DNA from 2 places in the Streptomyces sp. NPDC025618 genome. Region 2 is predicted to be linked to the other one. Evidence: riboswitches for the same ligand, from Rfam matches in the RefSeq annotation. Region 2 holds a riboswitch; the other holds the start of a gene.
The links. A riboswitch is a leader RNA that binds a small molecule or an ion and turns the genes downstream of it on or off. The one in region 2 is predicted to bind S-adenosylmethionine.
Positions count from the first base shown of each region.

Region 1: it holds a riboswitch for S-adenosylmethionine, as region 2 does, so the genes downstream of both, ACZ4A5_RS01090 (aminotransferase class V-fold PLP-dependent enzyme) here and thrC (threonine synthase) in region 2, are expected to answer to the same signal.

Region 1 covers NZ_JBVHLW010000001.1:242,490-258,208, forward strand. The annotation lists gene ACZ4A5_RS01080 (rhomboid family intramembrane serine protease) at 1-457, shown strand, start outside; gene ACZ4A5_RS01085 (Lrp/AsnC family transcriptional regulator) at 468-749, shown strand; gene ACZ4A5_RS01090 (aminotransferase class V-fold PLP-dependent enzyme) at 841-2,247, opposite strand; SAM riboswitch class IV at 2,439-2,555, opposite strand; gene trpD (anthranilate phosphoribosyltransferase) at 2,683-3,747, opposite strand; gene qcrB (cytochrome bc1 complex cytochrome b subunit) at 3,913-5,562, opposite strand; gene qcrA (cytochrome bc1 complex Rieske iron-sulfur subunit) at 5,559-6,617, opposite strand; gene qcrC (cytochrome bc1 complex diheme cytochrome c subunit) at 6,614-7,426, opposite strand; gene ctaE (aa3-type cytochrome oxidase subunit III) at 7,504-8,124, opposite strand; gene ACZ4A5_RS01120 (hypothetical protein) at 8,420-8,827, shown strand; gene ACZ4A5_RS01125 (L,D-transpeptidase) at 8,853-10,100, opposite strand; gene ACZ4A5_RS01130 (cytochrome c oxidase subunit 4) at 10,281-10,679, opposite strand; gene ctaD (aa3-type cytochrome oxidase subunit I) at 10,676-12,403, opposite strand; gene ctaC (aa3-type cytochrome oxidase subunit II) at 12,400-13,371, opposite strand; gene ACZ4A5_RS01145 (aminotransferase class V-fold PLP-dependent enzyme) at 13,776-15,158, shown strand; gene ACZ4A5_RS01150 (carbohydrate kinase family protein) at 15,201-15,719, opposite strand, start outside.
Region 2 covers NZ_JBVHLW010000070.1:362-15,844, forward strand. The annotation lists gene ACZ4A5_RS30610 (SIS domain-containing protein) at 1-847, opposite strand, end outside; gene ACZ4A5_RS30615 (extracellular solute-binding protein) at 1,036-2,322, shown strand; gene ACZ4A5_RS30620 (DUF3263 domain-containing protein) at 2,326-2,589, shown strand; gene otsB (trehalose-phosphatase) at 2,652-3,497, shown strand; gene ACZ4A5_RS30630 (hypothetical protein) at 3,501-4,253, opposite strand; gene ACZ4A5_RS30635 (alpha,alpha-trehalose-phosphate synthase (UDP-forming)) at 4,508-5,968, opposite strand; gene ACZ4A5_RS30640 (glucosyl-3-phosphoglycerate synthase) at 6,191-7,138, opposite strand; SAM riboswitch class I at 7,302-7,439, shown strand; gene thrC (threonine synthase) at 7,457-8,740, shown strand; gene ACZ4A5_RS30650 (MoaD/ThiS family protein) at 8,788-9,063, shown strand; gene ACZ4A5_RS30655 (cold-shock protein) at 9,502-9,705, shown strand; gene groL (chaperonin GroEL) at 10,193-11,815, shown strand; gene ACZ4A5_RS30665 (PTS transporter subunit EIIC) at 11,893-13,335, opposite strand; gene murQ (N-acetylmuramic acid 6-phosphate etherase) at 13,387-14,322, opposite strand; gene ACZ4A5_RS30675 (MurR/RpiR family transcriptional regulator) at 14,377-15,279, opposite strand; gene ACZ4A5_RS30680 (hypothetical protein) at 15,370-15,483, shown strand, end outside.

The sequences.
Region 1 (15,719 bases), on a different contig from region 2:
TGTCTTCGGCGCCATGGCCGAGGAGCGGATGGGCCGGGCCTCCTTCGCCTTCTTCTACCTCGCCGCCGGGGCGCTGGCCCTGCTCGGCTACGCGGCCGTGCACGCCGACTCCGTCCAGACACTGGTGGGGGCGTCCGGAGCGATCTCCGGGGTGCTCGGGGCGTTCCTCTGTCTCTTCCCCAGGGCCCGGGTCACCAGTCTCTTCCCGTTCCTCTTCTTCCTGCCGCTGCGCTTCCCCGCGTGGGCGGTGCTGCTCTTCTGGTTCGTCCTCCAGTGGCTGGCCGCCCGCACCGCGGGCGACCGGCCCGGGGTGGCCTACCTCGCCCATGTGCTGGGCTTCTCGCTGGGCTTCCTGTACGCGTGGGCCCGGTACAGGTGTGCGGCTAGAGTGAAGAGAGCGGCCGCGTCCGGCGACGGGCCGCGAGCCCCCGGGGACCCACCCCCCGGCCCCCGATAGGAGCCCAGCCGTGATCACCTCGATCGTGCTCATCAAGACCGACGTCGACCGGATCCCCGAGATCGCGGAGCAGATCGCCGCGCTGGAGGGCGTCAGCGAGGTCTATTCGGTGACCGGTGCGCAGGACCTGATCGCCATGGTGCGCGTGGCCCGCCACGACGACCTGGCGGACGTCATCCCGGGCCGCATCAGCAAGGTCCCGGGTGTCGCCTCCACGGAGACCCACATCGCCTTCCGCACGTACTCCCAGCACGACCTGGAGGCCGCGTTCGCGATCGGGCTGGAGGCATGACCCCCACGGCCCGGCTGTCGAGCGGCCGGGCCCGGGATCGCGCCCCGCGAGCGGGGCGGGGAACCGCGCACCCGCCCCGTGCGCGCGGCCGTCACGCCGGCACGCAGCGGCCGTTCTCCGTCCGGTAGGACCACCGCGCGCCGTCGCGCACCAACTCCCCCACCGCCCGCACGAACCGCTCCACGTGCTCGTCCGGCGTCCCCGCCCCGAAGCTCACCCGCACCGCGTTGAGCGACTGCCCCTCCGGCGCGCCGCACTCGCCGGGCGCGTCCGACGCGCCGCCGAGCAGCGTGCGCACCAGCGGGTGGGCGCAGAACAGCCCGTCGCGCACCCCGATGCCGTACTCCGCGGACAGGGCCGCCGCGAAGTGCGAGCTGTTCCAGCCGTCGACGACGAAGGAGAGCACGCCCACGCGCTGGACCTCCCCTTCTCCGTCGCCGAAGAGCGACAGCACGCGGACGCCCGGCACCTTGGCGAGGCCCTCGCGGACGGCCGCGACGAGCTGCCGCTCCCGCTCGACGAGCCGGTCGAAGCCCGCCTCACGGAGCGCCTTGCAGGCCGACGCGATGGCGTAGGCGCCGATGACGTTGGGCGAGCCGGCCTCGTGCCGGGCGACGGTGTCGTGCCACTCGACGTCCACGCCGCCCCCGGCGCCCCGTGTCACCGCGCGGCTGGCGCCGCCGCCAGCGAGGTACGGCTCCGCGTCCCGCAGCCAGTCCGGCCGCCCGGCCAGCACCCCGGCGCCGAACGGCGCGTAGAGCTTGTGCCCGGAGAAGGCGATCCAGTCGGCGTCCAGCTCCGTGAGGTCCACCGGGTGGTGCGGCACCAGCTGCGCCGCGTCCACGACGATCCGGGCACCGTGCGCGTGGGCGGCGGCCGTCAACTCCCGTACGGGCCACAGCTCGCCGGTCACGTTCGACGCGCCCGTCACGCAGACCAGGGCGGGGCCATGGGAGCCTCCCCCGCTCGAGCGGAGCCGAGAGCTCGGGGACGGCTCGCGGTCCGCGAGGGCGCGCTCCAGGATCTCGACCGCCTGGCGCGGGCAGCGGGGCGCGTCGAGGTAGGTGACGGTGACATCCGCGCGCCGCCCCCACGGCAGCAGCGCGGCGTGGTGCTCGGACTCGAAGACGAACACCCGCGTGCCCGGCGGGAGCGCGGTCGCGAGGAGGTTGAGCGAGTCGGTGGTCGAGCGGGTGAAGACGACCTGGTCACCGGCGCGGCAGCCGAGGAACGCGGCGATCTCCGCCCGGCTGTTCTCGAAGAGGTCGGTCGACAGCTGCGAGAGGTAGCCCGCCCCGCGGTGCACGCTGCCGTAGTACGGGGCGTACGCCGCGACGTCGTCCCACACCCGCTGGAGCGCGGGGGCGCTCGCCGCGTAGTCCAGGGCCGCGTAGGTCACCTCGCCCCCGGTGACGAGCGGGACGCGGACGTCGTGGCCGAGGACGGGCAGGAGGGCGGTGCCGACGGTGGGCTCGGCGGCGACAGGGCATGCGGACATGGCGAATTCTCCCGGGTACAAGGCGGAAAGGCGGTGTACACGCACCCGCGAGAGACCTCTGCGGTGTGCGGAAAGGACGGCCCGGCGCACGGCGGTGCCGTGGGCGGGGCGTGGGGGAAACGGGCCTTCGGCCCTATCGCATTCGCTGAATCATGGAGGATCTCCCTCGACAACCAGGATCCCTGGCGAGGGATCCGCGCTTGCCGCAGACCTCATTGCCTGCGACCTGGTCATCACCCGGGGCACCCCGCCACGGAAGGAGGGTTGCCGGACAGCGGGCCGGGGCCGTGTCGCTGTCACTCGTGACCTGGCGGAGATTATGGCACAACTGATCGTCGGGCGGAAAGGGCGTCCGCATCACGGACACCGGCCGGCCCGGGGGCGCCGAACTCCGGTCCGGGGCACGGGATCACCGCGCCCCGGTCCGGAGTCGCGCTACGCGTTGCTCGCGGCCACCCAGCGGTCCAGGGCCCGCTTCGCCGCCCCGGAGTCGACCGACTCGGCGGCGCGGGCGATGCCCGCCGCGATCTGCTCGGTGAGCGGCGCGTCCGTCGGGTCCAGCGCCACCAGCGCCGCGGCCGCGTTCAGCAGCACCGCGTCCCGCGCGGGGCCGGTCTCACCGGCCAGCAGACGGCGGGCGACATCGGCGTTGTACGACGCGTCGGCGCCCTTGAGCGCCTCGACGGGGACCAGCGGGATGCCCACGTCCCGCGGGTCGAAGGGCTGTTCCCGGACCTGGCCGTCGCGGACGACCCAGACCCGTGAGGTCGCGGTCGTGGTCAGCTCGTCCAGCCCGTCGTCCCCGCGGAAGACCAGCGCCGAGGAACCGCGCTCGGCGAGCACGCCGGCGAGGATCGGGGCCATGCGGGCGTCGGCGACACCGGTCGCCTGGGCGCGCACCTGCGCGGGGTTGGTGAGCGGGCCCAGCACGTTGAAGGTGGTGCGGATGCCCAGCTCGCGCCGCGCGCCCGCCACATAGCGCAGCGAGGGGTGGAACTTCACCGCGAAGCAGAAGGTGATGCCCGCCTCCTCCGCGACCTCCACCACCCGCCGCGGCGTCAGGTCCAGATTGACGCCCAGCTTCTCCAGGACGTCCGAGGCGCCGCTGGAGGAGGACGCCGCGCGGTTGCCGTGCTTGACGACCTTGACGCCCGTGCCGGCGACGACGATCGAGGCCATGGTCGAGATGTTGACGGTCTTGGCGCCGTCGCCGCCGGTGCCCACGATGTCCACGCTCGGGCCGGGCACGTCGATGAGGTTGGCGTGCGAGTACATCGCGCGCACCAGACCGGAGATCTCGGCGACGGTCTCGCCCTTGGCCCGCAGCGCGACCGCGAACCCGGCGATCTGGGCGTCGGTGGCCATCCCGCGCATGATCCGGTCCATGGCCCAGGCGGTGTCGTCCGCGCCGAGGTCCGACCCGCTCAGCAGGGTGTTCAGCAGACCCGGCCAGGAGGGTGCCACCGCGCTGTCGCCGCCTGCCGGGGTCACAACGTTCATGGTCCACACTCCTGGTGGTCGGCCTGCGAGCCGCGGCCGTCCGGGGCTCTGCCCGACCAGCCTATCCAGGCCCGGGAACGGCGAAGAGCCCCGTCCACGCGCTGGACGGGGCTCTTGCTGTGGCGATCAGCGATCACTGACCGGCCGGGGCCGGTGCGAGGCGGATCAGTGGTGGCCGTGGCCGCTGGTGATCTCCTGGAACTCCTCCGCAGTCGCCTTGGGGATCTGCGTCCCCTCGCCGTAGAAGCCCTTGGAGAGCTTCACCCGGAGCTTCTGCGTGGCGCCGGCCTTGCGCTCGACACCGTTCTCGTCGACCTCGGGGGTGAGCTCGAGCGGCTTGGGCTGCTCGTGCGCCGTGAGGGTGTGCAGCTGCTCCTGCGAGAGCGGCTCGTGGACCTCGACGAACTCACCGTGCGGCAGGCGCTTGATGATGCCCGACTCGCGGCCGTGCAGCACCTTGTCCTTGTCGCGGCGCTGGAGGCCCAGGCACATCCGGCGGGTGGCCACGAAGACCAGGACCGGGACGACGAAGAAGCCGACGCGGACGAACCAGGTGATGGCGTTGATCGAGAGGTGGAAGTGGGTGGCCCACAGGTCGTTTCCGCCACCGACCAGCAGCACGAAGTACCAGCTGATCCACGCGGCGCCGAACGCGGTGCGCGTCGGGGCGTTGCGCGGGCGGTCCAGCAGGTGGTGCTCACGCTTGTCGCCGGTCACCCAGGACTCGATGAACGGGTAGACGGCGATGGCGGCCAGCACCGTCGGGAAGATGATCAGCGGGATGAGCACGCCCAGGACGAGCGTGTGACCCCACAGGTTGATCTCCCAGCCCGGCATGACACGGATCAGGCCCTCGGAGAAGCCCATGTACCAGTCCGGCTGGGCACCGGTGGACACCTGGTCCGGCCGGTACGGGCCGATGGCCCAGATCGGGTTGATCGTGGCGATCGCGGAGACGGCCGCGATCACACCGAAGACCAGGAAGAAGAAGCCTCCGGCCTTGGCCATGTAGACCGGCATCAGCGGCAGGCCGACGACGTTCTTGTTCGTCCGGCCGGGGCCGGGGAACTGCGTGTGCTTGTGGTACGCCACAAGGATTATGTGCGCCACGACCAGGCCGAGCATGATGCCCGGCAGCAGCAGGACGTGGATGGAGAAGAACCGCGGCACGAAGTCCGAGCCGGGGAACTCGCCGCCGAAGAGGAACATCGAGATGTACGTACCGACGATCGGGATGGAGAGGATCGCACCCTCCATGAACCGCACACCGGTGCCGGACAGCAGGTCGTCCGGCAGGGAGTAACCGGTGAAGCCGGTGAACATGCCCAGCACGAACAGCAGGAAGCCGAACAGCCAGTTGATCTCACGCGGCTTGCGGAACGCGCCCGTGAAGAAGACGCGCATCATGTGGACGAACATGCCCGCGAGGAAGATCAGCGCGGCCCAGTGGTGGATCTGCCGGACCAGCAGACCGCCACGGACGTCGAAGCTGATGTTCAGCGTGGAGGCGAACGCCTCCGACATCCGCATGCCCTGCATGGGGACGTAGGGACCGTGGTAGACGGTCTCTTCCATGCTCGGGTGGAAGAACAGCGTCAGATACACACCCGTGAGGATGATGATCAGGAAGCTGTAGAGGCAGACCTCGCCCAGCATGAAGGACCAGTGGTCCGGGAAGATCTTGCGCAGGTTGGCCTTGGCCAGGGTGTAGATGCCCAGCCGGCCGTCGGCCCAGTCGGCCACCCGCTCGCCAGCGGGCGCCTTGCGCCTGCCCTGCGCGTCGGCGCCGTAGGCATCGGTCGTTGAAGTACTCATCCGCGCTCCCAGAAGGCAGGACCGACGGGCTCGGCGAAGTCGCCCATCGCCTCGAGGTAGCCCTTGTCATTGACCTTGATCCGCAGCTGCGGCAGAGCGTGCCCGGCCGGACCGAAGATCACCCGTCCGCCGTCGGACAGGTCGAAGGTGGACTGGTGGCACGGGCAGAGCACGTGGTGCGTCTGCTGCTCGTAGAGGCTGATCGGGCAGCCGACGTGCGTGCAGATCTTGGAGAAGGCGACGATACCGTCCGCCGACCAGTCCAGTTCCTTCTTGTCCTTGATGTTCTCCGGACGGAGCCGGACGATCATCAGGGCAGCCTTGGCGATCTCCTTCTGGAAATCGTGGTCCTCCTCCTTCAGGCCCTCGGGCATGGCGAAGGTGAGGGACCCGACCTGGATGTCCTCGGGGCGCAGCGGCTGATTCGTGTTCTGGTTGATCAGCATCTTGCCCTCGGACCAGGCGGTCTTGCGGAGCTTGGTGCCCGGCAGCGGACCGAGGTCGCGGAGCAGCACCACACCGGAGAGCGGCACCAGGGCCAGCGCGCCGAACATGGTGTTGCGGATCAGCTTGCGGCGGCCGAACGCCGACTCCTCGGCACCGGCCGCGAAGTCCGCCAGGACCTTGGCCTTGACCTCGGGCTCGGCGGCGATGGCGTGCCGGTCGTCGGCGACCTCCACGTCGGACATCAAGGTGCGGGCCCAGTGGACCGCGCCCGCGCCGATGCAGAACAGCGCCACGCCCAGGGTGAGGCCCAGCGAGAAGTTCAGCGCGCTGATGTGGCCGATCGGGAAGACGTAGATGTTCTTGTGGACCGGGATGGACACGTACGAGGCGATGAACCCGACCGTGGCCACCATCGACAGCAGGAACAGGAAGGCGACCGCACGCTCGGAGCGCTTGGCGGCCCGCTCGTCGATGTCCTGGACGCGGTGCTCGTGCGGCGGCAGGCCCGGGTCGGCGAACGGGTCGCCGGCGGGCTCGGTCACGGCACCGGTGGTCGTGTGGCCCTGCGCGCTCGGCAGGTGCTCTTCTGGAATGTCTTGGCTACTCATGACTTCTTGGCCTTTGCGGTCCGGGCGGCAACCCAGATGGCGACGGCGATCAGCGCGCCCAGGCCGAAGATCCACGCGAACAGGCCCTCACTGACGGGGCCGAGGCCACCGAGTTCGAGGCCGCCCGGGCTCTCCGACTTGCTGCTGTTGACCGTGTCGAGGTACGCGATGACGTCCTTCTTGTTCTTCTCCGACATCGTGGTGTCGGGGAAGGAAGGCATGTTCTGCGGGCCGGTCTGCATGGCCTCGTAGATGTGCTTGGGGTCGACGTCCTCAAGCGACGGGGCGAACTTGCCGTTCGAGAGCGCGCCGCCCTTGCCGGTGAAGTTGTGGCACTGGGCGCAGTTCGTCCGGAAGAGCTCGCCACCCTTGGCGATGTCCGCGCCGTCGGGGCTGTACTGGTCCTTGGTGGGAACCGACGGACCGGCACCGAGCGAGGCGATGTAGGCCGCGAGCTGGTCGATGTCGGCCTGCGAGTAGATCGCCTTCTTGCGCGGTGCCTGGGCACCCTGCTGCTGGAGCGGCATGCGGCCGGTGGCGACCTGGAAGTCGACGGCCGCGGCGCCCACGCCGACGAGGCTCGGGCCGTCGGAGGTGCCCTGACCGCCGGTGCCGTGGCAGCTTGCGCAGCCCACGGAATAGAGCTTCTTGCCCTCCTCGATGGCAAGGGACTGGGCGGCGGTGTCATCGGCCTTGGCCGTGTCCGCCGGCGCGAACGCGGCGTACAGCCCCCCAGTTACCGCCAGCGCGAAGAGTAGGACGACGACCGCCGCCAGCGGATGGCGTCGTCGTGCGGAGAGCTTTTTCACGGATTACCCCGGTGTCAGGATCTTCTGCGTCGATGCTGGACTGTTTGGTCCGGTCGGACCGAAACCGAAATCTTCGATTACTTGATCAAGTAGATCGTGGCGAAGAGGCCGATCCAGACCACGTCGACGAAGTGCCAGTAGTAGGACACGACAATGGCCGCCGTCGCCTGGTGGTGAGTGAACCTCTTGGCCGCGTACGTCCTGCCAAGGACCAGCAGGAAGGCGATCAGGCCGCCTGTCACATGCAGTCCGTGGAAGCCCGTCGTCAGATAGAACGCCGAGCCGTACGGGTCGGAGGACAGGGAGAGCCCGTCCTTCTTGACCAGGTCCGTGTACTCGAAGATCTGACCGCCGATGAAGATGGCACCCATCACGAACGTGATCGCGAACCAGGTGCGCAGCTTCTTCACGTCGCCGCGCTCGGCGGCGAAGACGCCGAGCTGGCAGGTGAGGGAGGAGAGCACCAGGATCGTGGTGTTCGTCGCTGAGAACGGAACGTTCAGCGAGGAAGCCATCTCCTTCCAGTGGTCCGTGCCGGTCACCGATCGGAGGGTGAAGTACATCGCGAAGAGGGCCGCGAAGAACATCAGCTCGGAACTCAGCCAGATGATGGTTCCGACGCTGGTGAGGTTCGGCCGGTTGACCGACGGGTGCGCGTGCCCGGTATCTACTGCTGTTGCTGTCGCCACGACCGACATTATGTCGGTCGCTTATCTCGCGCTCACTCCGGGGGGTGCCGTTCGGTGTGTCAAGAGCGTATGCGCTGCTCGTACGGCCCAGGCCGGCGATCCCCCAAAGGGGGGAAGCATCGCCTCCGCGGGCCCGTGCGGCCCCGGTGGGACGCGCTGGTGACGGGCCGTCGGGCCGGCTCGCGACGCATCCCGGTTTTCCCGCCCCTCCTCGGGCGCGGCGCCCGCGGAGTAGCATCCGCGCAACGGTGCGTTCCGCATCAGAGCCACAGCCGTGCCCTTCGTCCACAAGCCTGGAGGAACGATGCAGCCGACCGCCACGGTGCTGGTCTACAGCGACGACGCGGGCACCCGCGAGCAGGTACGGCTGGCCGCCGGGCAGCGTCCCGCCGCCGATGTGCCACCGGTGCGCTATCTGGAGTGCGCGACCCTCCCCGCGGTCCTGAAGGCCCTGGAGGAGCGCCGGATCGACGTGTGCGTGCTGGACGGCGAGACGGCGCCCGCGGGCGGCATGGGCGTCTGCAGGCAGCTCAAGGACGAGGTGTTCCGCTGCCCGCCGGTGCTGCTGCTCATGGGCCGCCCGCAGGACGCCTGGCTGGCCACCTGGAGCCGCGCGGACGCGGCGGTCACCCATCCGCTGGACCCGGCCGTCTTCGCCGGCGCCCTGGCCGGGCTGCTGCGTGACGCCGCGCGGCACTCGGTGGGTGCCTGAGGGCCGCTCACGGCCCGGAGCGGGGCTAGAGCCGCGGGCGGAGGCGGGCCGCATCGGCGGGGCTGCTCCCGTCGCGTTTCCCGGCCGCCAGGGCGCTGCCCTCGCGCCACTGCTGCCATGACATGTTCCAGTCGCCGAAGCCGTTGTCGAAGGGCGTCATGGTGGCCCCGGCGCTGCCCACGACCTTGACGACGTCGCCCAGGTGGATGGTGTCGAAGAACCACTTGGCGTTCTCCGTGCTCATGCCGGTGCAGCCGTGGCTGACGTTCTCGGCGCCCTGCGACCCCTCGGACCAGGGGGCGGCGTGCACGTACTCGCCGCTCCAGGTGACCCGGGTGGCCCAGTAGACGGGCAGGTCGTACGAGTCGTCGCTGCCCTCGGCGATGCCGATGCTGGTGCCGCGCATCCGTACGAAGGATTCGCGGCCGAGGACCACCTTGACCCCGTTGCGGGTGGCGTAGCCGGGCTTGCCGGTGGTCACCGGGATGGACCGGATCTCCTGGCCGTTGCGGAGCACGGTCATGCTGTGGCCGGCCGCGTCGGTGATGGCCTCGATGCGGTCGCCGATGGTGAGCTTGACGGGCTTGGAGGACCCTCCGTAGAGGCCGCCGCCCACCTTGATGCCGTCCAGGCCGGAGCGGGCCTCCACGGTCGCGTGGGCGGGCCAGTACTCCTTGGGCCGGTAGTGCAGCGTGCGGTTGTCCACCCAGTGCCAGGCGCCCTCCACGGAGGGCTCGGAGTCGACCTTGAGGGCCCGCTCGATGGTCGACCGGGCGGCGGGGTCCTGGACGGGGGCGCTGAGTTCCGCGGTGATGGGCTGTCCGACGCCGTAGGTGCCGCTCTGCGGGCCGAAACTCACCCTCAGCAGGCGATCTGCCGCACTGGTGTCGAAACCGATCGTCCGGCGCCCTGGAGCGCCGTTCTCGTCCTCGGTGCTCACCCGCACCGTGTAGTGGGCGCCGGCCGCCAGGGCGCCGGTGCTGTGCCAGTGGGTGCCGTCGGGGGCGAGCTCGCCCTGCACGTAGCGCCCGGCGGCGTCCGTGGCGGTGACGTCGGTGATCCGGTCGGAGCCGCTCGCCCGCACCTCCAGCGGCTTGCTGGGGTCGGCCTTCTCCCCGTCACCGGCGCTGGTGAGCATGACCTGCCCGGTCGCGTCGTAGGGCTTGTCGGCCAGCGGGTTGGACGAGTCGCCGCACGCGGAGACCCCCAGGGCCAGCGAGACCATCAGCAGGGCCCCCCGGAACACCGTGCGGCATCGAGGTGAGTGACTCATGGTCACACCGTAGGAAGGAACGGGGGGCACGGCCTGCGGGATGCTGCGAACGGGTGCTTTTGCGGCGGTGGCCCGGCGCTGCTCCGTCCGTGGCACCGCCCCGGGCTCCCGGGGCGGAACGCGACCGGGCCCCGCACACCTTGCGGTGTGCGGGGCCCGGCGTGCGCGGTCCGGCGGAACCTACTGGTTCGCGTTCTCGCCGCGGTAGAACTCGAACACCCAGCCGAAGAGGCCGACCAGGATGACCGGGGCGGAGAAGTACATCAGCCACCAGCCGAAGACGACGCCCATGAAGGCGAGCGCGCCACCGACGGCCAGGGCCAGCGGCTGCCAGCTGTGCGGGGCGAAGAAGCCCAGCTCACCGGCGTCGTCCGCGACATCGGCGTCCACGTTGTCCTGGGCGCCGACGTCCACCCGGCGCGCGGTGAACGCCAGGTAGTAGCCGACCATGATGCACAGGCCGAAGGCCAGGAACAGCGCGGTGGTACCGGCCGGCTCCTTCGACCACACGCCATAGACGATCGCCATGGCGAGGACGAAGACGGAGAGCCAGATGAACATCCGGCCTTGGACCTTCACTTGCCGGCCTCCTTGCCACCCGCGAGGGCCTTGTCGTGCGCGAGGTTCTCCTCGAGCTCCAGGGCCGCGATCTCCGGGTGGTGCAGATCGAAGGCCGGGGCCTCGGAGCGGATGCGCGGCAGCGTGAGGAAGTTGTGCCGCGGCGGCGGGCAGGAGGTCGCCCACTCCAGCGAGCGGCCGTAACCCCACGGGTCGTCGACCTCGACCTTCTTGCCGTACTTGGCGGTCTTCCAGACGTTGTAGAAGAACGGCAGGATCGACAGGCCGAGCAGGAATGAGCTGATCGTCGAGATCGTGTTCAGCGTGGTGAAGCCGTCCGCCGCCAGGTAGTCGGCGTAGCGGCGCGGCATGCCCTCGACACCCAGCCAGTGCTGCACCAGGAACGTGCCGTGGAAGCCCACGAACAGCGTCCAGAAGGTGATCTTGCCCAGGCGCTCGTCCAGCATCTTGCCGGTGAACTTCGGCCACCAGAAGTGGAAGCCGGCGAACATCGCGAAGACGACCGTACCGAAGATCACGTAGTGGAAGTGCGCCACCACGAAGTACGAGTCGGAGACGTGGAAGTCCAGCGGCGGCGAGGCCAGGATGACACCGGTCAGACCACCGAAGGTGAAGGTGATCAGGAAGCCGATGGCCCACAGCATGGGCGTCTCGAAGGAGAGCGAGCCCTTCCACATGGTGCCGATCCAGTTGAAGAACTTCACACCGGTCGGGACCGCGATCAGGAAGGTCATGAAGGAGAAGAACGGCAGGAGCACGCCGCCCGTCACATACATGTGGTGCGCCCACACCGTCACCGAGAGACCGGCGATGGCGATCGTGGCGGCGATGAGGCTGCCGTAACCGAACATCGGCTTCCGGCTGAAGACCGGAATGACCTCGGAGATGATGCCGAAGAACGGCAGGGCGATGATGTACACCTCTGGATGGCCGAAGAACCAGAAGAGGTGCTGCCACAGCAGTGAGCCGCCGTTGGCCGCGTTGAAGATCTGCGCACCGAATTTACGGTCCGCCTCCAGGGCGAACAGCGCGGCCGCGAGCACCGGGAAGGCCAGCAGGACCAGCACACCGGTCAGCAGGACGTTCCAGGTGAAGATCGGCATGCGGAACATCGTCATGCCCGGGGCGCGCATGCAGATGATCGTGGTGATGAAGTTGACCGAACCGAGGATCGTGCCGAAGCCGGAGAAGGCCAGACCCATGATCCACATGTCGGCGCCGACACCCGGCGAGCGGACGGCGTCCGACAGCGGGGAGTAGGCGAACCAGCCGAAGTCGGCCGCACCCTGCGGGGTGAGGAAGCCGGCCACCGCGATCAGCGAGCCGAAGAGGTAGAGCCAGTAGGCGAACATGTTCAGCCGCGGGAACGCCACGTCGGGCGCGCCGATCTGGAGCGGCATGATCCAGTTCGCGAAACCGGCGAACAGGGGCGTCGCGAACATCAGCAGCATGATCGTGCCGTGCATCGTGAACGCCTGGTTGAACTGCTCGTTCGACATGATCTGCGTGCCGGGACGGGCGAGCTCGGCGCGCATGAGGAGCGCCATCAGGCCGCCGATGCAGAAGAACGCGAACGACGTGACCAGATACATCGTGCCGATGGTCTTGTGGTCAGTGGTGGTGAGCCACTTGATCACCTGATTACCGGGCTGCTTCTGGCGTACGGGTGGTGCTGCCGTGGCTGTCGCGGCGGCGGCACCCTGGGGTTCGTTGAGGATGCTCACTTGTTCTTGGTCTCCGCGTTCTTCGCGTGATCCGTCTGCGCGATGCCCGCCGGCTGGTAGCCGGTCTGGCCCTTCTTCGCAAGATCCTTCAGATGCTGCTGGTAGCGCTCAGGGGAGACGACCTTGACATTGAAGAGCATGCGGGAGTGGTCCTGGCCGCAGAGCTCGGCACACTTGCCGAAGAAGGTGCCCTCCTTGTTCGGGGTCACCGTGAAGCTGTTGGTGTGCCCCGGGATGACGTCCTGCTTCATGAGGAACGGCACCACCCAGAAGGAGTGGATGACGTCCCGCGAGGTCAGGACGAACTCCACCGTCTCACCCTTGGGCAGCCACAGGGTCGGGCCCGGGTTGCCGTTCTGCGGGTTCCGCTCACCGGGGGTACCGACCTCGTACACACCCTCCGCGCCCTGCGGTGCCTTCTTCAGGAACCGGTCGGGAATCGCCGCCAGCTCCTTGTTGTCACGGAGCGGCTGCGCGGGGGTGGCCGTGTTGCCGTCGACGTTCTCCATGTAGTTGAACGCCCAGCTCCACTGGAAGCCCACCACGTTGATGAGGTGCTTCGGCTTCTCAGGGTTGGTCAGAAGCTTGTTCTCATCGCGCGCGGTGAAGTAGAAGAACACCGAGACGATGATGATCGGAACCGCGGTGTACAGCGCCTCGATGGGCATGTTGTACCGGGTTTGCGTGGGGATCTGCACCTTCGTCCGGCTACGCCGGTGGAAGATGACGCTCCAGATGATCAGGCCCCACACCAGGACGCCGACCACGAGGGCGGCGGCCCAAGAGCCCTGCCACAGGGAGAGGATCCTCGGGGCCTCTTCCGTGACGGGAGTGGGCATTCCGAGGCGGGGGAAGTCCTTATATGTGCAACCGGAGGCGGTCGCCAGGACAGCGCCCGCGGCCAGCGCCTGCAGCAGCTTCCGCCGCACCGGGCGCCGCGACGAGCGGTCGGAGCCGTTGGGACTCACGTAGCGCCTTCCCGAGAGTCTCGCCCGTGCGGCCGGCTGCGGCCGTCTGCTGGTCGGTCGCCGGCCCGCTGCGGGCAGGGGTTTGGATGTTTATGCGGACCAAACCCTACTGGACGCTATTTGGGGTCGCGCGGGGAGGGTGCCCAACGCGCCGGGTCACTCCCCGAAGGGATGGAATCTCGGCGTCCGGAGGGTATCTGGAAGACCGTCAGCAGACCCGTCCGACGCGCGGTGAGGTCACGCGATGGAGTGGGTCTCCGGCGCGCGAGCGGCCGCCGCGGAGAAGCCGTCCGACGCGTGGATCACGAGTGGGCCGACCGGGCGGGTCGGCGGCCCGCGGCACCCGCGGCGGGGGGTCCCCCGGCGACGGGCCCGGCCGCGACGGGCCGCGTTAGCGTAAAGGCGTGCCCTACTTCGACGCCGCTTCCGCCGCGCCCCTGCACCCCGTGGCCCGCCAGGCCCTGTTGGCCTCGCTCGACGAGGGGTGGGCCGACCCCGCCCGGCTCTACCGCGAGGGGCGGCGGGCCCGCCTGCTGCTGGACGCCGCGCGCGAGGCCGCCGCGGACGCCGTGGGCTGCCGGCCGGACGAGCTGGTGTTCACCCCTTCGGGGACCCGCGCGCTGCACGACGGCATCGCCGGCGCCCTCGCGGGACGGCGCCGCGTCGGCCGCCATCTGGTGGTGTCCGCGGTGGAGCACTCCGCCGTACTCCAGTCGGCCGCGGTGCTCGAAGCGGCCGGCGGCACCTGCACCGAAGTACCGGTGGACCGCACGGGGCGGGTGGCGCCGGGCGCGTACGCGGCGGCCCTGCGGGCGGACACCGCGCTCGCCGCCCTCCAGTCCGCCAACCACGAGGTGGGCACGGAGCAGCCGGTGGCCGAGGTGGCCGAGGAGTGCCGGGCGGCGGGCGTGCCGTTGCTCGTGGACGCGGCGCAGTCGCTCGGCTGGGGGCGCGTCGGAGGCGGCTGGTCCCTGCTCACGGCCAGCGCGCACAAGTGGGGCGGGCCCTCGGGCGTGGGGCTGCTGGCCGTGCGCAAGGGGGTGCGGTTCGCGGCCCAGGGACCGGCGGACGAGCGGGAGTCGGGGCGCGCCCCCGGTTTCCCGGACCTCCCGGCGATCGTGGCGGCGGCGGCCTCGCTGCGGGCCGTGCAGGCGGAGGCGGCGGCCGAAGGGACCCGGCTGCGGGCGCTGGTGGACCGCGTCCGGGCGCGGGTGCCGGAGCTCGTACGGGACGTGGAGGTCGTCGGCGCCCCCGAGCGGCGGCTGCCGCACCTGGTCACGTTCTCGTGCCTCTATGTGGACGGCGAGAGCCTGCTGCACGCCCTGGACCGGGCCGGGTTCTCCGTGTCGTCCGGTTCCTCGTGCACGTCCAGCACGCTGACGCCCAGCCATGTGCTGCGGGCGATGGGGGTGCTGTCGGAGGGCAACGTCCGGCTCTCGCTGCCGACGGGCACCGCCGAGGAGGACGTCGAGCGGTTCCTGGAGGTGCTGCCCGGGGTGGTGGCGTCGGTACGGGAGCAGCTGGGCGCCCCGACGGAGGCGGCGGTTCCGGCCGGGGGGACGACGGAGCTGGTGGTCGACGCGCTCGGCAAGCGGTGCCCGGTCCCGGTGATCGAGCTGGCGAAGGCGTTCCCGGGGGTGCCGGTGGGCGGGCTGGTCACGGTGCTGTCCGACGACGAGGCGGCCCGGCTCGACGTGCCGGCGTGGTGTGCCATGCGGGAGCAGGAGTACGTGGGCGAGCGGCCGGTGGAGGGCGGGGTCGCCTACACGGTGCGCCGGAGCTCGTAGCCGGGAGGCCCCGTGCCGCGGCACGGGGCCTCCCGGGCGGCCTCAGGCCAGGCGGGCCTTCACCTCGGCGGCGGCGTCCTCGCCGTACGCCTTGGTGAAGCGCTCCATGAAGTGGCCGCGGCGCAGCTCGTACTCCTGCGTGCCCAGCGTCTCGATGACGAGCGTGGCCAGCATGCAGCCGAGCTGGGCCGCGCGCTCCAGGGAGAGCTCCCAGGTGACGCCCGCGAGGAAGCCCGCGCGGAAGGCGTCGCCGACGCCGGTCGGGTCGACCTTGGCCTCCTCCTGGGCGCAGCCGACCTCGATGGCCGGCTCGCCGGCGCGCTCGATGCGCACGCCCCGCGCGCCCAGCGTGGTGACGCGGGTGCCGACCTTGGCCAGGATCTCGTCCGCCGACCAGCCGGTCTTGGACTCGATGAGGGCCTTCTCGTACTCGTTGGTGAAGAGGTAGGCCGCGCCGTCGACCAGCTGGCGGATGTCGTCGCCCTCCAGGCGGGCGAGCTGCTGGGAGGGGTCGGCGGCGAAGGGGATGCCGCGGGTGCGGCACTCCTCGGTGTGGCGGAG
Region 2 (15,483 bases):
CTCGGATCAGGTCCGCCATCGGATCGAGGCGGGAGCCCGCCGCCATGAGCGTGCCCCCCGACCGCTCCACATCCGCCGAGAGCCCCGCGGGGACCGCGCCCAGGATCCACGCCACCCGGCCGGGAGCGGTGATCGAGATCGGGCCGTGGCGGTATTCCATCGCGGGGTAGGACTCGGTCCAGGCGCCCGCCGCCTCGCGCATCTTCAGGGCCGCCTCCTGCGCGAGCCCGTACGTCCAGCCCGTGCCCAGGAACGTCCACTGCCCGGCCGAGACCACGGACGGCGGCAGCGGCTCCGTGAGGGCGGACTCCGCGTCGGCCGCCGCCTCGGCGACCGTGCGGACGTCCGAGGGGAGCGGGCCGTACGCCTCCAGGCCCGCGCGGAGATAGGCGAGGGCCGTGGTCGCGAAGCGGGTCTGGACGACGGACTCCTCGTCGGCCCAGCCGAGCGGGGCGACGGATCCGGCCACGTCCGCCACCGGGGTCCCGGGGCCGGCGGTCAGCGCGAGCGTGCGCGTGCGGCCGCGCAGGGCCGACAGCAGGTCGAGGACCTCCGTCGTGGTCCCGGACCGGGTGATCGCCACGACCCGGTCGTACGCGCGGCTCCGGGGGAACTCCGAGGAGGCGAACGCGTCCGTCTCGCCCTGCCCGGCGGCCTCGCGCAGCGCCGCGTACGCCTGGGCCATGAACCAGGACGTGCCGCACCCGGTCACCGCGACCCGCTCGCCCGGCCGGGGCAGCTCCGTGGCGCCGGCCGCCGCCCCGGCGGCACGCCGCCAGCAGCCTGGCTGGGTGTCGATCTCCGCCGCCGTGCGGGAAGCGGAACGTGAAGAGGAAGGCTGCTGCATGCGCTGAGGCTCCTTGCGAGAGGTGCGGTGGGCGTCGGGAACGTGGATAGCAGCCCCGCCTTGAGGGAGGGAAGATGCGGAAGGGCGATACCGAAGCGCAACCGGAGCCGGCTGGACCGTAAGGTGGCGCGCGGGGGAGACTCACGGTCTCCAGCGAGGAAAACGAACCACGAAGGTGGGAAGCAGTAGTGCAGCGGCGGCGGTTCCTGGGTATGACGGCGGCGGGTGCCGCCACTGCGGCGTTGGCTCCCGCACTGACGGCTTGCGGGAGCGGCGGTCCCGGTTCGGGCACCAAGAAGCTGAAGCTGATCGCCGCGGACTACGGCGACAATCCGTCGAACAGCTCGAAGAAGTACTGGGACGCCCTCGTCCGCGACTTCGAGGACCAGCACAGCAAGATCAAGGTCGACGTCGAGGTCTACAGCTGGACCGAGGTCGACAAGAAGGTCGCCGACCTGGTCGCGGCGGGCAAGGCCCCCGACCTCGCGCAGATCGGCGCGTACGCGGACTTCGCCGCGGCAGGCAAGCTCTACAGCGCCGACCAGCTGCTCACGGTCCCCACCCAGGCGGAGTTCATCGCGTCGATCGAGAAGGCGGGTGAGGTGCACCGCGTGCAGTACGGCATGCCGTTCGTCTCCAGCACCCGTCTGCTCTTCTGCAACAAGGAGCTCTTCGACAAGGCCGGCATCGCCAAGGCCCCCGAGAACTGGGACGAGCTCCAGGCCGCGGCGAAGAAGCTCCAGGCGAACGGCGTGAAGATACCCTTCGGCCTGCCCCTCGGCCCGGAGGAGGCCCCGGCCGAGACGATGATGTGGTTCCTCGCCGCCGGCGGCGGCTACACCGACGCCAACGGCGTCTACACCATCGCCCACGACGAGAACGTCAAGGCGCTGGAGTGGCTGCGCGACGAGCTCGTCGGCAAGAAGCTCACCGGCCCCCTCGACCCCGCCCGCACCAACCGGCAGGACGTCTTCGACGCCTTCTGCAAGGGCGAGGTCGGGATGCTCAACGGCCACCCCACGCTGATGCAGCAGGCCGGCGCCAAGGGGATCAAGTACATCACCGCGCCGCTGCCCGGCATCAAGGGCAAGTCCAAGTCGACCATGGGCGTCGCCGACTGGATGATGGCGTTCAAGCAGAACGGCAACCGCGACCAGATCGGTGCCTTCCTCGACTTCGTCTACAGCACCAAGAACGTGCTGGACTTCACCGGGCAGTACGACCTGCTGCCGGTGACCGCCTCCGCCTCCGCGAAGATGGCCGCGGACTCGGGCCGCAAGCGGCTGAGGCCGTTCCTGGACCAGCTGGAGAGCGCCGAGTTCTACCCCGCGGACAAGACGTCCTGGGCGGCGGTCAGCAAGGCGATCAAGGAGAAGATCGGCTCCACGGTGAAGACCGGCGGGGACCCGAACAGCGTGCTCAGCGAGATCGAGCGCGAGGCGAACTCCCTGGAGACGGCGAGTCAGGGGCGCTAGACGATGGCCGACGAGGATTTCGTGGACCCCGGGCCGGGCGGGCCGGGGCTCTCCGGGCGGGACCGGGACGTGCTGGCGCTGGAGCGCCGCGCGTGGCCGGGTCCGGGCGCGAAGGAACGCGCGATCCGCGAGGACCTCGGCCTCACCCCCACCCGCTACTACCAGCTGCTCAACGCGCTGCTGGACGACCCCGCCGCGCTCGCCCACGACCCGGTGACGGTCAACCGCCTCCGGCGGCTGCGCGAGGCACGGCGGGAACGGCGCTAGCCGGACCGTTCCCCGTCGTACGTTCGAGCACCTCCGGCACTCCAGGACAGTAGGGTCGTCCCATGGGCAGTCATCCACTCCCCGAACCCCGCAGCCGCGCCGGCCGCCACGGCCTCGCCGAGCTGCTCGCCGCGCCGGACAAGAGCGTCGTCGCGCTGGACTTCGACGGCACGCTCGCCCCGATCGTCCCGGACCCCGAGCAGGCCCGCGCCCACCCCGGCGCCGTGCCCGCGCTCGCGCGCCTCGCGCCCGCGCTGCGCTCCGTCGCCGTGATCACCGGCCGCCCGGCGGGCGTGGCCGTGCGCTACGGCGGCTTCGCCGGGGTCCCGGGGCTGGAACACCTCGTCGTGCTGGGCCACTACGGCGCCGAGCGCTGGGACGCCGTCACCGGCACCGTCAAGGCCCCCGCCCCGCACCCGGGCGTCGCGGCCGTGCAGGCCGCGCTGCCCGGGGAGCTCGACCGGTCCGGCGCCTGGCGGGGCACCTGGGTCGAGGACAAGGGCCGCGCCATCGCCGTGCACACCCGGCGCGCCGCCGACCCCCAGGCCGCCTACGACGCCCTGCGCGGCCCGCTGGAAGCGCTCGCCGCGCGGCACGGCCTGATCGTCGAACCGGGCCGGTTCGTCCTGGAGTTGCGCCCGCCCGGCATCGACAAGGGCGTGGCCCTCGCCGAGTACGTGCGCGAGACGGGCGCCCGCGCCGTCCTCTACGCCGGTGACGACCTCGGCGACCTCGCCGCCTTCGCCGCCGTGGAGGAGCTGCGCGCCGAAGGGCTGGCCGGCCTCCTCGTGTGCAGCGGCAGCACGGAGGTCACCGAACTCGCCGAACGGGCCGACCTCGTGGTGGACGGCCCGAGCGGCGTGGTGGAGCTGCTGACGGCCCTCGCGGACCGCCTGCCCACCGGCTGAACCTCATTCGTCGTCCGGGTCCTTGGCGGCGGTCGGGTCACCCTTGGCCGCCTTCTCCGGCAGGCCCAGGGTCTTCAGCGCCGTCGTCCAGTCGTGGGCGATCGCCTGCTGCGCCTTGACGAGGTCCGCCTTGCCCGAACAGATCGCGGTCTTGAGCTTGGTCTCGACCACGTCCTTGGGGTTGTTGGGCCCCGCGCCCGGCTTGTGGCCGGGGGAGGGCGGCTCGACCCACAGATTGCGCGGGTCGTTGGGGTCGCCGCCGAGCTGGAGGCTGATCAAGTGGTCGTACTCGTAGTCCTTCATCGAGCCCTTGTAACCGTACGAGGCCGCGTTGGCGGTCTTCTCGCGGCTGGTGATGCCGACCGGCGGCCGGATGTCCTTGGTGTAGCCGCTACGGCAGATCGTCGTCTTCAACGTCGCCTGCGTGACCTTCGGATTCGTCGCTCCGGGCGTGCACTTGGGGTCGGGCAGGGGCTCCTTGGCCGAGGTGTACTGGTAGTGACAGCTGCCCTCCGCGGGCTGCTTCTGCACGGTGTACGCGGGCTGGGGGCCCGGGCCCACGGGTATGGCGCCGTCTCCCGTGGAGGGAGCGAACGACCCTGTGGCCGAAGCGGAGGGGGAGGCGCCGGACTTGGCGTTCTTGGTGTCGTCGGAGCTCTTGCTCCCGGAGTCGGAGGAGCAGCCGGTGGTCAGTGCGGCTGCGACGAGGGCGACGGCCGCGAGGGCGGTGGCGGCTCGGGGTGGGGCGATCTGCATGGCCTCATGGTTACCCGGGGGCGGGGCGGGGCAGGCGGCGGCCCGAAGCACTTTGCCGAAGGCTGGCCGGGTGTTTGCTCCGGGGTGTGCGCGGGGGGTGTGCGGCGGGTGGGTGCGGGCCGGTGGCGCCTGCGGCGGGAGCGCCCTTCGGGCGCGTCCTCAAACGCCGGACGGGCTGGAAATCCAGCCCGTCCGGCGTTTGAGGACAACGCGCGAAGCGTGTTGCGGGGGTCCGGGGCGCGTAGCCCACGCGGTTACAGCGCGGCCAGCTGGTCCAGGAACCAGCGGGCCGGAGGGAGCGCCACCGCCGCGGCGGCGAGCCGCTTCGTGCGCGACGCCCGTTCCGACGGGTCCATCAGGAGAGCCTCGTGCAGCGCCGACGCCGTGGCCTCCACGTCGTACGGGTTGACCACGAGCGCGTCGTCCCCCAGCTCCGCCACCGCCCCCGCCTCCCGGGAGAGGACGAGAGCGCAGCCGTGGTCGGAGACGACGGGGACCTCCTTGGCGACCAGGTTCATGCCGTCGCGGATGGGGTTGACGAGCGCGACGTCCGCCAGGCGGTAGGCGGCGAGCGAGCGGGCGAAGTCGTCCTTGACGTGCAGGGAGACCGGTTCCCAATCCGCCGTGCCGAACGTCGCGTTGATCTCCCGGGCGACCCGCTCGACCTCCGCCGTGTACGCGCGGTAGACCTTCAGATCCTGCCGCGAGGGGTAAGCGAAGGCGATGTGCACCACCTTGCCCCGCCACTCCGGGCGGTCCTCCAGCAGCCGGCGGTAGGCGTGGAGGCCGCGCACGATGTTCTTGGACAGCTCGGTGCGGTCGACGCGCACGATCGCCTTGCGGTCCGGGCCGAGCTGGGCGCGGAGCGCGGCCATCCGCTCCTCGACGTCCGCGCGGTGCGCGCGCTCCCGCAGGAAGTCCGCGTCGGCGCCGAGGCCGTGCACGCCGAGCCGGGTCGTCCGGCCCTCGAAGAGCACCGCCGTCCCGCCCGTGCCGCGGACGACCTCCGCCCCCAGGACCTTCTCGCAGCAGTCGGCGAACGCGTCCGCCCAGCGCTCGGTCAGGAAGGCCGCGCGGTCACCGCCGAGGACGCCGCGCAGCACCCGCTCGGCGACGTCGTCCGGCAGCAGCCGGTAGTAGTCCGGCGGGGCCCAGGGGGTGTGCGAGAAGTGGCCGATCCGCAGGTCGGGACGGCGCTCCCGGAGCAGGCCCGGCACCAGCGCCAGGTGGTAGTCCTGCACGAGCACGGCGGCGCCCTGCGCGGCCTCCTCGGCGAGGGCGTCCGCGAAGGCCGCGTTGTACGCCTCGTACGCCGCCCACTGCCGCCGGAAGTCCGCGTCGAAGACGGGTGCCAGGGGCGTCTCGTAGAGCATGTGGTGGACGAACCACAGCACGGAGTTGGCGATGCCGTTGTAGGCGGCGGCGAAGGTGTCCGGGTCGACGTCCAGCATGCGCACCCGGTGGCCGCCGGTGTCCTCGGTGTCGAGTCTGCGGCCCGCGCGCCGCGCCGCCTCGCGGTCGCCCTCGCCCATGGCCGCGCACACCCACACGGCGCCGGCGTCGCGGTCTATGGCGCTGAGCCCCGAGACGAGGCCGCCACCGCCCCGGCCGGCGGTCAGCTCGCCGTCGACCAGCTTGTACGAGACCGGGCCGCGGTTGGAGGCGACGACGATCTGCGCGGTGTGGGTGTGCGGTTGCGTGTGCTCAACGACCATGTGGCCAGCCTTGCCTGGCTGCCGGTCGTTCAAACGTTTGTCGGGGCCGGGGGTGGGTGCGGTCGGCTGCGCCTGCGGCGGGCCTTTTCCCCAGCCCCGCCCCTTCCCGAAACTGGGGGCGATCCCCCAGACCCCCTGCAACACGCTTCGCGCGTTGTCCTCAAGCGCCGGACGGGCTGGAAATCCAGCCCGTCCGGCGCTTGAGGACAAGGAAAAGACCCCCTACGCCGCGTCCCGTGCCGCGTATTCCGGGATGTCCCGCATCGGGGGTCGCTCCTCCGTGTCCACCGCGTACGTCCGAGGGACGAATCCCTCGGACGTACGCTCGAACTGGGTCAGGGACGGCCGCACCAGGTGGCCGCGGGCCAGGCGCAGCTGGGCCGTGCGGTAGATGGCCGCGGCCATCCGGCCCAGCGCGCGGCCGTCCTGGTGGCGGTGGACGCGGACGCCCACGTCGACCTGGGCCAGGGCGTCCAGGCCGACGGTGTGGAGGGCGTCGACCAGGAGGCCCAGTTCCACGCCGTAGCCCACGGGGAACGGCAGGCGTTCCAGGAGCGAGCGGCGGGCCGCGTACTCGCCGCCCAGGGGCTGGACGAAGCCCGCCAGCTGCGGCCAGTGCAGGTTGAGCAGGGGGCGGGCCACCAGCTCGGTCACCCGGCCGCCCTGTCCGGCCACTTCGCCGAGCGGGCGGTCGTACATCGCCTTCACGAACGCGACGCCCGGGTCGGTCAGCAGCGGGCCGACGGTGCCGGAGACGAAATCCGCGGAGAAGTCGCGCAGATCGGCGTCGACGAAGCAGACCACGTCCCCGCGCGTCACCAGCAGCGACCGCCACAGCACCTCGCCCTTGCCGGGCAGGGCGGGCAGCCGCGGCAGCACCGAGTCGCGGTGCACCACGCGCGCGCCTGCCGCGGCGGCGACCTCGGCCGTGCGGTCGGTGGAGCCGGAGTCGAGCACCACCAGCTCGTCGACCAGCGGCACCGCGTCCGTCATCAGTTCGCGCCGGATCGTGGCGACGATGTCGCCGACGGTCGCCTCCTCGTCCAGCGCCGGAAGCACCACGCTGACGGTGGTGCCCTTCTCCCGTTTGGCCGCGAGCAGCTGGTCGAGCGGACGGTCTCCGACGGACCAGGACCGCCGGCCCAGCCAGCGCTCCACCTCTTCCAGCACGTGAACGACTCCTCTGCTCCGGTGTGGTCCTGTGACGCATCTCGCGGAACGGACGACCTGCTCGGGTGTCCGTGCCTTCGGTTACAGTCTGAACAACGCGGAACGCCGTCGTATGTCGGGGTCACCGCGCGCACAAACGCCTGGGCAGTGCCCAGTGCCATACCGCTCATCCAGAGGGGCAGAGGGACACGGCCCGTTGAAGCCCCGGCAACCCTCCCGCCGGTCTCGCAAGCGCGAGGCTCCCGGTGGGGAAGGTGCCAATTCCGTCTCGTGGCGAGGTTCGCCGCGAGGAAGATGAGGAGAAAGGGCCTCGCCTCCATGGCTGTGCAGTCTGTCGAAAGCTCAACCACTTCTGTCGCGCTCGGTCCCGCCGTCGCCCTCTCGTGCCGAGAGTGCGGGGAGCGGTTCGACCTCGGTCCCATCTTCGCCTGCGCCGCCTGTTTCGGCCCGCTCGAAGTCGCGTACGACCTCCCCACCGGCGATCCCGAGGCCCTGCGCCGCCGCATCGAGGCCGGTCCCGACAACATCTGGCGCTACGCCCCGCTGCTGCCCGTACCCGCGGACGTGACGGAGAAGCCCAGCCTCAACCCCGGCTTCACCAAGCTCGTCAAGGCCGACAACCTCGCCCGCGAGCTGGGCGTCACCGGCGGGCTGTACGTCAAGGACGACTCCGGCAATCCCACGCACTCCTTCAAGGACCGCGTCGTCGCCATCGCTGTCGAGGCGGCGCGCGCCTTCGGCTTCACCACGCTCTCCTGCTCCTCGACCGGCAACCTCGCCGGCGCGGTCGGTGCCGCCGCGGCCCGCGCGGGTTTCAAGTCCTGTGTCTTCATCCCGCACGACCTGGAGGCCGGCAAGGTCGTCATGGCCGCGGTCTACGGCGGCGACCTGGTGGGCATCGAGGGCACCTACGACGACGTGAACCGCTTCTGCTCCGAGCTGATCGGCGACCCGCTCGGCGAGGGCTGGGGCTTCGTCAACGTCAACCTCCGCCCGTACTACGGCGAGGGCTCCAAGACCCTGGCGTACGAGATCTGCGAGCAGCTGGGCTGGCGCCTGCCGGACCAGATCGTGATCCCCATCGCCTCCGGCTCCCAGCTCACGAAGATCGACAAGGGGCTGAAGGAGCTGATCGCGCTGGGCCTGGTCGAGGACCGGCCGTACCGGATCTTCGGCGCGCAGGCGGCGGGCTGCTCGCCGGTCTCCCGCGCGTTCAAGGACGCCCACGACGTGGTGCGGCCGGTGAGGCCGGACACGATCGCGAAGTCCCTCGCGATCGGCAACCCCGCCGACGGGCCGTATGTGCTCGACATCGCCCGGCGGACGGGCGGTGCCGTGGAGGACGTGGACGACGCGGAGATCGTCGACGCGATCCGGCTGCTGGCCCGCACGGAGGGGATCTTCGCGGAGACCGCGGGCGGGGTGACGGTGGGCGTCACCCGCAAGCTCATCGAGCGCGGGGTGCTCGACCCGGCGCTGACGACGGTCGTGCTCAACACCGGCGACGGGCTCAAGACGCTGGACGCCGTGGCGGCCGGGCCGTCCGCGACCATCCGGCCGTCCCTGGAGGCGTTCCGCGCCGCCGGGCTCGCCACCGGCTGACGTCCCCACCCGACCATTCACCGGAAGACCGGAAAGGCAGGACCCCCATGAGCATCTCCGTTCGCATCCCCACCATCCTCCGCACCTACACCGGCGGTGTCGCCGAAGTCCCCGCCGAGGGGGCGACGCTGGCCGAGGTGATCGGCGATCTGGAGAAGAACCACCCCGGCATCGCCGCCCGTGTCCTCGACGACGCGGGGAAGCTGCGCCGGTTCGTGAACGTGTATGTCAATGACGACGACGTGCGCTTCGAGCAGGGGCTTTCGACGCCCACGCCCGACGGCGCCGGGGTGTCGATCATCCCCGCCGTCGCCGGCGGCTGAGCTTTACGCAAGCTCCCTGCGAAAGACCCCCTGAATCGCCCCGGCCGTGAAACGGACGGGGCGATTCCGTCTGTTGAGCGCGATACAGTTGGGGCGATCCCCCTCCGGCGTCAGTGCCGAACGCATATGAGAACCCGTCAAGTTGTGCGCGAACTGTGTGCGCGAATTGTCGGGTTGCTTGCGCTATGCCCGGCCCGACTTGCCCTGGATCCACCGGAGTTCGCCGCATTTCAGCAATCAGCCGCGCCGGGAATTCTCGTCCGAGTGACCTGTTGCAGACGGCATCCGTGCAGATACATTCAGCCGCGGTCGACGCGTTCCGGCGCACACCATCGGGATTTCCCCTGCCACCGGCTGGGGAGAAGTTCCGGAGGTGAGGTCTGACCCGGGTCCGCGAAGTGCGGTCCTGCGCAAGGGCCAGTAATAGGGGAGTTAGGCATGGCTCAGGGCACCGTCAAGTGGTTCAACGCGGAGAAGGGGTACGGCTTCATCGCGGTCGACGGTGGTGCGGATGTATTCGTCCACTACAGCGCGATCCAGATGGACGGCTACCGCACCCTCGAGGAGGGTCAGCGAGTGGAGTTCGAGATCTCGCAGGGCCAGAAGGGGCCGCAGGCGGACATGGTCAAGCTCGCCGTCTGATCTCGGCGCATCGACCACCGGCTCACTCAGCTCGCAGGAGGGCCCGTACCCGCGCACCGGGGTACGGGCCCTTCGTGTGCCCTCGCGCGTGTACGTGTGCGCGTACACGCGCGCGTTCCGTGTGTACCCGGAGGTGTCCCGTCGCGCGCGTCCTTCTGTGGAGGCGCTTGCGCCCCCGGGCTTCGTCCGGGGGTGCCCCCGGTGCCACTAACGGTGCGCTCATGAACGGATCGCTTGCGCCCCCAGACTTCGTCCGGGGGTGCCCCCGGTGCCACTAACGGTGCGCTCATGAACGGATCGCTTGCACTCTGGTGGGTCGAGTGCTAATCATTGGCGTTAGCACTCTCCGAGTGAGAGTGACAGATTTGGACCGTCGGTGAGGTCCATCAGCCGGGTGGGGCAAGGAACCGCCAGGCCGGTGAGCCGTCCGTCGCGGGCGCCAGCGCGGTCCGGAGAAATCCACCCCGTCCTGGGAGGACCACTTCACATGGCCAAGATCATCGCGTTCGACGAGGAGGCACGGCGCGGTCTCGAGCGCGGGATGAACCAGCTCGCCGACGCCGTCAAGGTCACCCTCGGCCCCAAGGGCCGCAACGTCGTCCTCGAGAAGAAGTGGGGCGCCCCCACGATCACCAACGATGGTGTGTCCATCGCCAAGGAGATCGAGCTCGAGGACCCGTACGAGAAGATCGGCGCCGAGCTGGTCAAGGAGGTCGCGAAGAAGACGGACGACGTCGCCGGTGACGGCACGACGACCGCGACCGTCCTGGCCCAGGCGCTGGTCCGCGAGGGCCTGCGCAACGTCGCCGCGGGCGCCAACCCCATGGCCCTCAAGCGCGGCATCGAGAAGGCCGTCGAGGCCGTCTCCGGTGCGCTGCTCGAGCAGGCCAAGGACGTGGAGACCAAGGAGCAGATCGCCTCCACCGCCTCCATCTCCGCCGCCGACACCCAGATCGGCGAGCTCATCGCCGAGGCGATGGACAAGGTCGGCAAGGAAGGCGTCATCACCGTCGAGGAGTCCCAGACCTTCGGTCTGGAGCTGGAGCTCACCGAGGGTATGCGCTTCGACAAGGGCTACATCTCGGCGTACTTCGCCACCGACATGGAGCGTATGGAGGCGTCCCTGGACGACCCGTACATCCTGATCGTCAACTCGAAGATCGGCTCGGTCAAGGACCTGCTGCCGCTCCTCGAGAAGGTCATGCAGTCCGGCAAGCCGCTGCTGATCATCGCCGAGGACGTCGAGGGCGAGGCCCTGTCGACCCTGGTCGTCAACAAGATCCGTGGCACCTTCAAGTCCGTCGCCGTCAAGGCCCCGGGCTTCGGTGACCGCCGCAAGGCCATGCTCGGCGACATCGCCATCCTCACCGGTGGCACCGTCATCTCCGAGGAGGTCGGCCTCAAGCTGGAGAACGCCGGTCTCGACCTGCTCGGCCGCGCCCGCAAGGTCGTCATCACCAAGGACGAGACGACCATCGTCGACGGTGCCGGTGACAGCGACCAGGTCCAGGGCCGCGTCAACCAGATCCGCGCCGAGATCGAGAACAGCGACTCGGACTACGACCGCGAGAAGCTCCAGGAGCGCCTCGCGAAGCTGGCCGGCGGCGTGGCCGTCATCAAGGCCGGTGCCGCGACCGAGGTCGAGCTCAAGGAGCGCAAGCACCGCATCGAGGACGCCGTCCGCAACGCGAAGGCGGCCGTCGAGGAGGGCATCGTCGCCGGTGGTGGCGTGGCCCTGCTCCAGGCTTCCGCGGTCTTCGAGAAGCTCGAGCTCGAGGGCGACGAGGCCACCGGTGCCAACGCCGTGCGCCTGGCCCTGGAGGCCCCGCTGAAGCAGATCGCCGTCAACGGTGGTCTCGAGGGCGGCGTCGTCGTGGAGAAGGTCCGCAACCTCACGGTCGGCCACGGTCTGAACGCCGCGACCGGCGAGTACGTCGACATGATCGCCGAGGGCATCATCGACCCGGCGAAGGTCACGCGTTCCGCCCTGCAGAACGCCGCCTCCATCGCCGCGCTGTTCCTGACCACCGAGGCCGTCATCGCCGACAAGCCGGAGAAGGCCGCCGCGGCCGCTCCGGGCGGCATGCCGGGCGGTGACATGGACTTCTGAGCCGACTCCTCCCGTCGCTCACCGGCTTCCGTCCGGTGAGCCGGGAACGGCTCAAGTCTTCCGAGGGCGGCACCCCATCACGGGGTGCCGCCCTCGGGCGTTCGCGCGTTCAGCTCCGCGAGCGCCGCCTTGCCGAAGCCGAAGAGGTACGTCGCCACGAACCCCGCCACATATCCCACCAGCAGCCCCAGCGCGTAGACCGCCGCCGTCCGGCCGAGGCCGTGGTTGCCCTTCAGCAGGGGGAAGAGGGCCCAGCCCGACGGGCCGATGGCCGTGGTGCCGACCTTGGTGCCCAGCTGGTTGAGCAGGCCCACGAAGCCGCCGCCGAACGCGCCGCCCACGCACGCCGTGACGAACGGCCGCCCCAGCGGCAGCGAGACGCCGTAGATCAGCGGCTCGCCGATGCCCAGGAAGCCGGCCGGGAGCGCGGAGCGGATCGTGCCGCGCACCGAGAGGTTGCGCCGGAGCCGGACGTAGACCGCGAGGGCCGCCCCCACCTGGCCCGCGCCCGCCATCGCCAGGATCGGCAGCAGGACGGTGTAGCCCTCCTGCTGGATCAGCGTCGTATGGACGGGGATCAGCGCCTGGTGCAGGCCCAGCATCACCAGCGGCAGGAACAGCCCGCCCAGCACGAAGCCCGCGCCCGCGCCGCCGTTGGCCAGCAGCCAGTCCGCCCACCGGCCGACGGCCGCGGCCGCCTTCCCGGCCGCGTACATCAGCCCGTACAGCGTGACCAGGCCCGTCGCCAGCGCCGTGAGCGTCGGGGTGACGAGGACGTCCAGGGTCTCCGGCACCCGTCCGCGGCACCACCTCTCGACGCACGTCGCCAGCAGGGCGGCGGCGAGCGCGCCGAGCACCCCGCCCTGGCCCGGCGCCAGCCGCTCCCCGAAGGCGCTGACCCGGCCGACGCCGCCGGACACCGTGATCGCCGCGACCGCGCCGCCCAGCACCGGGGTGCCGCCGAACTCCTTCGCCGTGTTGTAGCCGACGAACACCGCGATCAGTGACATGAAGCCCGAGGCGATCGCGGTCAGCGCGGGCGAGAGGCCGGGCAGCCAGTGGAGATTGGTGAGCAGCCCGCCGAGCCCGGCGACGATGCCGCAGCCGATCAGCGCCGGGATCAGCGGCACGAAGACGGCCGCGATCCGGCGCAGGAAGAGCTTGCCCGGGGTGGCGTTGCGCGCGGCGCGCCCGGCGCGGATCGCCGCGCCCCGCTCGGCCAGGGCCTCGGCGGTGACGGGCGCGGCCGCGCTCGGCTCGGCCGCGCTCAGCCGCGCCAGCTCGGGCGCCACCCGGGCGACGGCCCCCGGGCCCAGCACGACCTGGTACGCCCGCCCGTCCTCGACCACACCCAGCACGCCCGGCAGCGCCCGCAGCGCCTCGCCCCGGACCAGGGCGGGGTCGTGGAGCTCCAGCCGCAGGCGGGTCATGCAGTTCTCGACGGAGGCGATGTTCCCGGCGCCGCCCAGGAGCGGGAGCAGCGCGGCGGCCGTGGCGGCGTGGCTGTCGTCTGGGGCCATGGGCAAGTCCCTTGCTCCGGGGACGCTCGTAACGGAATTCTCTCCCGCGGGTCAGCCCCCGGCGACCGCACGCAGGGCCGTGCGCAGGTGCCCGGCCGACTCCTCCAGCAGGCGCGCGGCCGTGGGGCCGTCGACCCCGGCGAGCACGACGAGGATCGCGTTCTTCACCTCGCCGCCGGTCTCCGCCAGCGCCGCCTCCGTCTCCGCGTCGGAGGCTCCGGTCGCCAGGGCGACGATGTGCCGGGAGCGGGCGCGCAGTTTGTCGTTGGAGGCACGCACGTCGACCATCAGGTTCCCGTAGGTCTTGCCGAGCCGGATCATGGTGATGGTCGAGAGCATGTTGAGGACGAGCTTCTGCGCGGTGCCCGCCTTCAACCGGGTGGAGCCGGTGAGGAGTTCGGGCCCCACGACGACCTCGATCGCGTGCTCGGCGGCCGCGCCGAGCGGTGAGCCGGCGTTGCAGGACAGCCCGACGGTGAGCGCGCCCGCCGCGCGGGCGTGCGTGACGGCGCCGAGGGCGTACGGGGTGCGGCCGGACGCCGAGACGCCCACGACCGTGTCGGCCGGGCCGATGCAGATCGCCCGCAGGTCCCCGGCGGCCAGCTCCCGGCTGTCCTCGGCCCCTTCCACCGCCGTGACCAGCGCGGGCGCGCCGCCCGCGATGAGGCCGACGACCTGCGCGGGGTCGGTGTTGAAGGTCGGCGGGCACTCGCTGGCGTCCAGCACGCCGAGCCGGCCGGCCGTGCCCGCGCCCGCGTAGACGAGCCGCCCGCCACCGGCCATCCGGGCCGCGATCGCGTCGATGGCCTCGGCTATGCCGGGGAGCCGCGCGGCGACGGCGGCGGCGACGGTGGCGTCCTCACCGTTCATGATCTTCGCGATGTCGAGCGTGGGCAGCCGGTCGATGTCCGCGAGTTCGGGGCGGAACGCCTCGGTGGTGAGGGCGGCGAGCTCGGCGCGGAGCTCCGCGTGCGCGGGCGAGTCCATGGGGGCGGCGCCTTTCCGTGGCGGGCTGGTGGTCTCGGACGGCCCCGGCGGTTCTCAGCGGCGGGGGTCGTGCCGGTGGGCGAGCGCTTCGTAGGAGGCGGACAGGGCGGGCGCCGCCCGCTCGTACGTCCGCTGGGCGACGCCGATGAACAGGCAGTCCACCACGAGCAGTTGGCTGGTGCGGCTCGACATGGCGGCCGGGCGCAGCTCGCTCTCGCGGGCGGTGGAGGTGGTGAGGACGTGGTCGGCGTACTGCGCGATCTCCCCGTCCGGGCGGCCGGTGATCGCGATCGTCGTCGCGCCGTGCTCGAAGGCGACCCGCAGCGGCTCGATGACGTCGGTGGTCCGGCCCGAATGGGTGATGGCGATGGCGACGTCACCGGCCCGCAGCTGCACGGCGTTGGTGACGGCCAGGTGGGGGTCGGCGGGGGCGTGCGCGATCATGCCGATGCGCAGCAGCTTCTGCACCAGGTCCTGGCCGACGAGATGGGACGCGCCGATGCCGTAGACGTCGGTGCGCCGGGCGGTGGCCAGCGCGCCGACCGCCGACTCCAGCTGCGCGGGGTCCAGCGCGGCGGCGGTGTCGGCCAGGCACTGCGCCTCCTCGTGGGCGAGCTTGGCGACCACGTCGGCCAGCGGGTCGTCCACCGCGATGTCGGCCGTGACGGCCGGGGCGCGGCCCGCCGCCTGCTCGGCCGCGAGCGCGGCGAGCGCCAGGCGCAGGTCGCGGTAGCCGGGATACCCCAGGATGCGCGCGGTGCGGACGACGGTGGCCTCGCTGGTGCCGGTGCGCTCCGCGAGACCGGTGACCGTGAGTGCGGCCGAGCCCGCCGGGTCACCCGCCACGGCCTCGGCGACGCGCTGCATGGAGCGGGTCATCGAGGGCGCCAGCGTGCGGACCTTGGCGGCCAGCGCGCCGGGGGCCGGGGGTGTGGCGGCGGGTGCCGGGACGGCCATGAAAGTTTCTTTCAGTTTGCTGCTCACCCCATGAAAGGTATTTTCGGACCGGTGAACCGTCAACCCTTCCCATCCCGGACAATGGACCATATGGAGCTCGAACAGGCACTGCACACGGCGCGCGCCCTCGTCCTCGCCGACCTCATGGCCGGTGACGTGGCGGAGGCCGATGTCGTCTCCCTCGTCGAGGACGCGGTGGTCCAC